Regions from separate parts of the Variovorax sp. YR266 genome, predicted to be linked through region 3. Evidence: predicted binding sites of a transcription regulator. Region 3 holds the regulator's gene; each other region holds the start of a gene.
What was found. Region 3 encodes LexA, which represses DNA repair genes until DNA is damaged. Its sites were predicted from a motif close to ACTGTATNNNNATACAGT; they were not measured.
Positions count from the first base shown of each region.

Region 1 (2,263 bases), on a different contig from region 3:
GTAGTCGTCGGCGCCGTGGTCCAGGCCCTTGACGCGTTCCTCGACGCTGTCGGCCGCGGTGAGCACCAGCACCGGCAGCTGCGAGCCGCGCGCGCGCAGGCGCTTGAGAATCTCGATGCCGTGCAGGCTGGGCAGCCCGAGGTCGAGGATCAGCAGGTCGAACTCGTCGTGCGTCATGAGCGCGGTGTCGGCCTGCGAGCCGTTCGCCACGTGGTCGACCGCCGCGCCCGAGGTGCGCAGGCTGCGCAGCAGGGCATCGGCCAGCACCTGGTCGTCTTCGGCAATCAGAATCCGCATGCGTCACCTCCAGCCCGTTCGGGCGCCAAACCGGCGCCGTTCACATTTGTCTCTGGGGCGAGTCTAGCCCGCTGTGTAGGCTTCCAGTCCGATGGTTACCACGGTGGCGATCTCGTCGCCGACGCTGCTTCGGAACTCGCTCTCGGCCTGCGTCACCGCGCTGCGGAAGGCGTCTAGCCAGGCAAGCCCGTCGGCGGTGAAGAGCACGCGCCGCGCCCGCGCGTCGAGCGGATCGGGCCCGCGCGTGACCAGCCCCCAGGCCTCGCACTGGTCGACCAGCGCCCCCATTGCCTGCTTGGTCATGCCCGCGCGCTCGGCCAGTTCCGTGAGGCGCGAGCCCTCGCGCGCCAGGTGCCGCGTGATGTGGATGTGCGCCGCGCTCACCTGCGCGCGCGCCGCGAGGTTCGACAGCGCCAGCGGCACGTCGACGTCGTGCGCCATCAGCTCCAGCACGCGCTCGTCGAAGCGACGCATGGCGTGGCCGAGCAGGCGGCCCAGGTGGGTCTGGCGCCAGGCATCGGGGTCGGTCGGGAAAGCAGCTTCGGCCATGGCGGTAAATGGTAAAGCAAACTGACCAAAAAATGGGTTTGCGCCAACCCATCAGCCCCTACACTACTGTTCAAGCATCCAGCCTGTAGTTAAAAGCAGATCGGATGAAACCCAACACAAACCGTTGATTTTCAAGGAGTTTCCACATGGACGCAGTCGTCAAGGGCGCAAGCATCTCGGTCGCCAACAGTGAAAAAGCCAAGGCGCTGCAAGCCGCGCTGGCCCAGATCGAAAAGCAGTTCGGCAAGGGCACGATCATGCGGCTCGGCGAAGGCGAGGCGCTCGAAGACATCCAGGTGGTTTCCACCGGCTCGCTGGGCCTGGACATCGCGCTGGGCGTCGGCGGCCTGCCGCGCGGCCGCGTGATCGAAATCTACGGCCCGGAATCGTCGGGCAAGACCACGCTCACGCTGCAAGTCATTGCCGCCATGCAGAAGCAGGCCGGCACCTGCGCCTTCGTCGATGCCGAGCACGCGCTCGACGTGCAGTACGCCCAGAAGCTCGGCGTGAACCTGTCCGACCTGCTGATCAGCCAGCCCGACACCGGCGAGCAGGCCCTTGAAATCGTCGACTCGCTGGTGCGCTCCGGCGCCGTCGACCTGATCGTCATCGACTCGGTCGCCGCGCTCACGCCCAAGGCTGAAATCGAAGGCGAAATGGGCGACTCGCTGCCCGGCCTGCAGGCCCGCCTGATGAGCCAGGCGCTGCGCAAGCTCACGGCCACGATCAAGAAGACCAACTGCATGGTCATCTTCATCAACCAGATCCGCATGAAGATCGGCGTGATGTTCGGCTCGCCCGAAACCACCACCGGCGGCAACGCGCTTAAGTTCTACGCCTCGGTGCGCCTGGACATCCGCCGCATCGGCACCATCAAGAAGGGCGACGAGGCCATCGGCAACGAAACCAAGGTGAAGGTGGTGAAGAACAAGGTCTCGCCCCCGTTCAAGACGGCGGAGTTCGACATCCTGTTCGGCGAAGGCATCAGCCGCGAAGGCGAGATCATCGACATGGGCGTGACCGCCAAGATCGTCGACAAGTCGGGCGCCTGGTACGCCTACAACGGCGAGAAGATCGGCCAGGGCCGCGACAACGCCCGCGAGTTCCTGCGCGAGAACCCCGAGCTGTCGCGCGAGATCGAGAACAAGGTGCGCGAGTCGCTGGGCATCCCGCTGCTGGCCGCCGATGCCGGCGCCACGCCCGAGAAGCCGCAGAAGGCTGCCAAGGCCGAGAAGGCCGACAAGGGCGAATAAGCCAGAGCGCGGCTCCCCGGGGGCCGCGCGAGCGACCCCCGAATGGCATTCAACGCCCCGTCCCTCAAAGGCCGCGCACTGCGCCTGCTGAGCCAGCGCGAACATTCGCGCGCGGAGCTGGAGCGCAAGCTGGCAAAGCATGAAGAAGAGCCCGGCACGCTGGC
Region 1 covers NZ_FNPM01000003.1:252,448-254,710, reverse strand. Annotated here, with positions in the region: gene BLW48_RS10360 (response regulator transcription factor) at 1-297, opposite strand, end outside; gene BLW48_RS10355 (MarR family winged helix-turn-helix transcriptional regulator) at 361-846, opposite strand; gene recA (recombinase RecA) at 993-2,099, shown strand; gene recX (recombination regulator RecX) at 2,142-2,263, shown strand, end outside.
Region 1: a site for LexA is predicted at 929-946, ahead of recA (recombinase RecA). Genes of this name have one in related genera too.

Region 2 (2,263 bases), on a different contig from region 3:
CGATATTTCTGTCAAAACAGAAACTGAAAGGCAAAAAAAGGGGCCTCAGATCATCGGCAGGCTGGCATGGTGCGCGTCCGGGTCTTCGTCCTTGCCGCCCTTGCTGGACGCAGCGATATCGCCACGCACGAACCTCTGCACGCTCGCGCCCAGCGTCATCACCTTGTCAAGCGTGCCGGGCGACAGCCGCAGCATTTCGTCGGCCCAGGTGGCGAGCTTGTCCATGAGTTCCATGGTGGAGCGGATGCGGTCCTGTGCATCGGCCGGTTCCTTCTGGAAGTCGGGGCTGGAGACCAGCTCGCGCAGCACGCGCACGGTGGGGTCGAATTCGCGTTCCTTGCGTTCGCGCACGACGGTGCGGAACAGCTCCCACACGTCGACGCTGGTCTCGAAATAGTCGCGCCGGTCGCCCAGCGTGTGGGTTACGCGCACGAGATTCCAGGCCTGCAGCTCCTTCAGGCTGTTGCTGATGTTGGAGCGGGCGACGCCGAGCGTGTCGCTCAGCTCCTCGGCGTTCATCGGCTTGCCATGCGCGAAGAGCAGGGCGTGGATCTGCGAGACGGTGCGGTTGACGCCCCACATGGAGCCCATTTCGCCCCAGTGCAGGACGAACTTGCGTTGAATGTCGGTGAGTTCCATGGCGTCGAGTTTAGGATTTATGAAATTTCTGTCAATAGAGAAATTGAAAAACTGGCGACAACGGTGAATCGGTGGAATACTGTATGAATAAACAGTAAATCCAGCCTCGAAGGAGTTGCCATGCCAGCTGCCCGGATCCCCATTCACGCCATCAAGGGCCGCGGCGCGGCCACGCATATCGCGCATCGCTTCTCGAAGGACGAGCGCAACGCCTTCGACGACGGCTGGGGCACGCTCGAAGAAGGCGTGGCCGAGGCCGATGAGCTCCAGCCCATTGCCACCGAGGTGCGCTTCGAGGACGTGAAGTCGGTGCTCAACGGGAACGACTCGCCCGACATCTACTTCGACCGATCGCTCAATCCGTACCGCGGTTGCGAACATGGCTGCATCTACTGCTTCGCCCGGCCCACGCACAGCTACCTGAATCTCTCTCCCGGCCTCGACTTCGAGACCAAGCTCATCGCCAAGCGCAACATCGTCGAGGTGCTGCGCACCGAGCTCGGGCGTAAGAGTTACAAACCCAGCTACATCGCCATCGGCACTGCCACCGACTGCTACCAGCCCATCGAGCGCGATCTGCGGCTCACGCGTTCGATCATCGAGTTGCTGCAGGAAACGCGGCATCCGTTCGCGCTGGTCACCAAGTCGAGCGCCATCGAGCGCGACCTCGACTTGATCGCGCCCATGGCGGCCGACCACCTGGTGGCCGTGTACGTGACCGTGACCACGCTCGACGGCGAACTCGCCCGCAAGCTGGAGCCGCGCGCCGCCGCGCCGCATCGCCGGCTGCGCACCATCCGCACGCTGACCGATGCCGGCGTGCCGGTCGGCGTGAGCGTGGCGCCGCAGATTCCCTTCGTCACCGAAGACATGGAGCAGGTGCTCGAAGCCGCGTGGGAGGCCGGCGCGCGCAGCGCCTTCTACACGGTGGTGCGGCTGCCGTGGGAGGTGGCGCCGCTCTTCAAGGAATGGCTGATGCTGCACTACCCGCAGCGCGCCGACCGCATCATGGCGCGCATCCACGAGATGCGCGGCGGCAAAGACTACGACGCCGACTTCGCCACGCGCATGAAGGGCTCGGGCCTGTGGGCCGACCTGATCCACCAGCGCTTCGAGAAGGCCACGAACCGCCTCGGCTACAACCGCGAGCGCATTCCGCTGGATGTCACCGCGTTCCGGCCGCCTGGGGCTGCGGGGCAGGGCAACTTGTTCTAGCCGTACTCAGGCGCGCACTCAGGCCACCGATGGCGCGTGCCGCCCGAGCGGCGGTCGGCTTTTTCCGGGACCACGCCCAGCGCGCTCAGTTCCCTGCCGCGCAATTCGAGCCGGTGCAGGCACTCGAGAAAGATGTCGAGGTGCTCCGCGTCGATGCCGTCGAGAAGATCCATGTTGAGGCGGGCGACCCGCGGAAACAGCGCGTCGCAGAGCTCGCGGCCGGTGGAGCTCAGGCGCACATGTACTTCGCGGCCGTCCTGCGCATCCTGGCGCCGCTCCACCAGTTTCTTCTCGCTGAGGCTGCGCAGGCCGCGCGAGGTGCGCACACGGTCCAGTTGCAGGCGCTCGGCAAATGCGGAGGAGGTGATCTCGCCGATCTGCGCGAGCATGCCGATCATTCCCCACTCGC
Region 2 covers NZ_FNPM01000007.1:129,804-132,066, forward strand. Annotated here, with positions in the region: gene BLW48_RS19160 (GbsR/MarR family transcriptional regulator) at 46-639, opposite strand; gene BLW48_RS19165 (PA0069 family radical SAM protein) at 760-1,854, shown strand; gene BLW48_RS19170 (MarR family winged helix-turn-helix transcriptional regulator) at 1,851-2,263, opposite strand, start outside.
Region 2: a site for LexA is predicted at 718-735, ahead of BLW48_RS19165 (PA0069 family radical SAM protein). Genes of this name have one in related genera too.

Region 3 (2,263 bases):
TCCTTGAGGCGGACCGATAGTTGCCCGATGCCTTTCACCGTGTTGGTGTAGACCTTGGCCGCGTACGCGTCCAGCTTGGCGGCGCAGCGCAATTTGCGCACGGCGTCCTGGTAATCGTCGAGGATCACAATGTTCATGGCGTGCCATTGTGCCTCGCAGCATTGGAATGTCGTGCCCGTGAACGTTTGGATACCCGCCCCCACAGCCGCTCGCAGGGGTGTTCGGGCTCAATGCAGGCGTGTCGAGCGCGGGGCCGTGGCCATGGTTTCGGCGGTTTCGAGTGCTGCCAGCCGGTCGAGTTCGGCGCAGACGTCGGCCATGCGGCCAGAGATCACGACGCGGTTGCTGTGCTGCTGGCCCTTGCCGTCGACCACGCGGACCACGCGCAATGGGCGCGCCGGTGCTGTGGGCGTTGCAGTGCCGCTGGAGCGGGCAGTGCAGGCGGGGCGTACTGCCACATAGCGCAATCCGGCCGAGGTTTCAGCTGCGTCGAGGTGATCCCTGCGGTGAGGGCGGCGTGCCGGCATCAGACGGCTGGCCAGCGATTGCAGCGGCATCCAGAAATCAGCGATGGCGAGGAGGGCGATTCCCATGTGAACTCCAAAAAAGTATGAGGTTGAACACAGGCAGGATTTCTTGAATCGGCCGCGACAGGGTGATGGCGACTCTTCGCCATACGCCCGCCACCTGTTGCTGCCGGATGGGGTGCTGCGGAAAGCAGGCCGTGAGGCCTACATCAGCATGGTGTTGCGGATGAGCCCCACTGCGAGGCCTTCGATTTCGAACGGCTCGCCGGGCTGGACGATGATGGTCGGGTAGTCGGGGTTCTCGGCGTGCAGCTCGATGACCTGCTTGTTGCGCTTCAGGCGCTTGACGGTCACTTCGTCACCCAAGCGTGCGACCACGATCTGGCCGTTGCGCGCTTCCTTGGTGGCTTGCACCGCGAGAAGGTCGCCATCCATGATGCCGGCGTCGCGCATCGACATGCCGCGCACCTTGAGCAGGTAGTCGGGCTGGCGCTGGAACAACGTGTTCTCGACGTAGTAGGTCTGGTCGACGTGCTCTTGCGCGAGGATGGGGGAGCCGGCTGCGACGCGACCGATGAGCGGCAACGCCAGTTGGGCCATGCCGGGCAGCGAGAGCGAGAACTGGCCGCCCTCGCGGTGGCGCGTTTCATTGAGAGAGCGCAGGGCGTCGCCCTTGAGGCGGATGCCGCGGGAAGTGCCGCTGACCAGCTCGATGACGCCCTTGCGGGCTAGTGCCTGCAGGTGCTCTTCGGCGGCGTTGGCCGACTTGAACCCGAGCTCATTGGCGATTTCGGCGCGCGTGGGTGGCGCACCAGTGCGTGCGATGGCGCTCTGGATGAGATCCAGGATCTGCTGCTGGCGGGCTGTAAGCTTCACGGCGAACTGCATATGTGGTTCCTTGCGGCACTGGCTAGATATCCAGTACCTGTATTTTTAACCAGTTTTTAAAAGTTGACAAGCCATGGTCAATTCCTCTTCGCCTGAAGTGCGCCGTCGTGTGGTGGTTTTGGGCACCGGCGGCACCATTGCCGGCCGGGCAGCCAGCAGCGGCGACAACATCGGCTACACCGCCGGGCAGGTCGGCGTGGCCGATCTGCTGGGCGGGATCGAGGCGCCCGAGGGCGTCGCTCTGGAGGCAGAGCAGGTGGCGCAGGTCGACAGCAAGGACATGTCGTTCGACATCTGGCAGCAGTTGGCCCGACGCTGTGCGCACTGGTTGGCGCAGGCCGACGTGGCGGGCGTGGTGATCACGCACGGCACCGACACACTCGAAGAGACGGCGTTCTTCCTGCACTCGGCGCTGGCTCCGTCCAAGCCCGTGGTGCTCACCTGCGCGATGCGTCCGGCCACCGCACTGGCGCCCGACGGACCGCAGAACGTGCGCGACGCCATCAGCGTTGCCGCGACGGAAGGTGCACGGGGCGTGACCGTGGTGTGCGCCGGCGCAATCCACAGCGGCATCGATATCCAGAAAGTGCACACCTACCGACTCGATGCTTTTGCTTCAGGTGATGCGGGGCCGGTCGGCTACGTCGAGGAAGGAGAGGTACGCCGTGTCCGGGAGTGGCCTGAGGGATCGGCGTCGCAGGCGTCGAAGCTCTTCGAGGCGACCAGCGTGCAGTGGCCCCGCGTCGAGATCGTCATGAGCCATGCCGGCGCCAGCGGCGCGGTGATCGAAGCGCTACTGCAGCCCAATGCCGCCGATCCCGTGCGCGGGCTGGTCCTCGCCGCCACCG
Region 3 covers NZ_FNPM01000005.1:5,934-8,196, reverse strand. Annotated here, with positions in the region: gene BLW48_RS14395 (D-2-hydroxyacid dehydrogenase family protein) at 1-137, opposite strand, end outside; gene BLW48_RS14390 (hypothetical protein) at 228-593, opposite strand; gene lexA (transcriptional repressor LexA) at 732-1,415, opposite strand; gene BLW48_RS14380 (asparaginase) at 1,489-2,263, shown strand, end outside.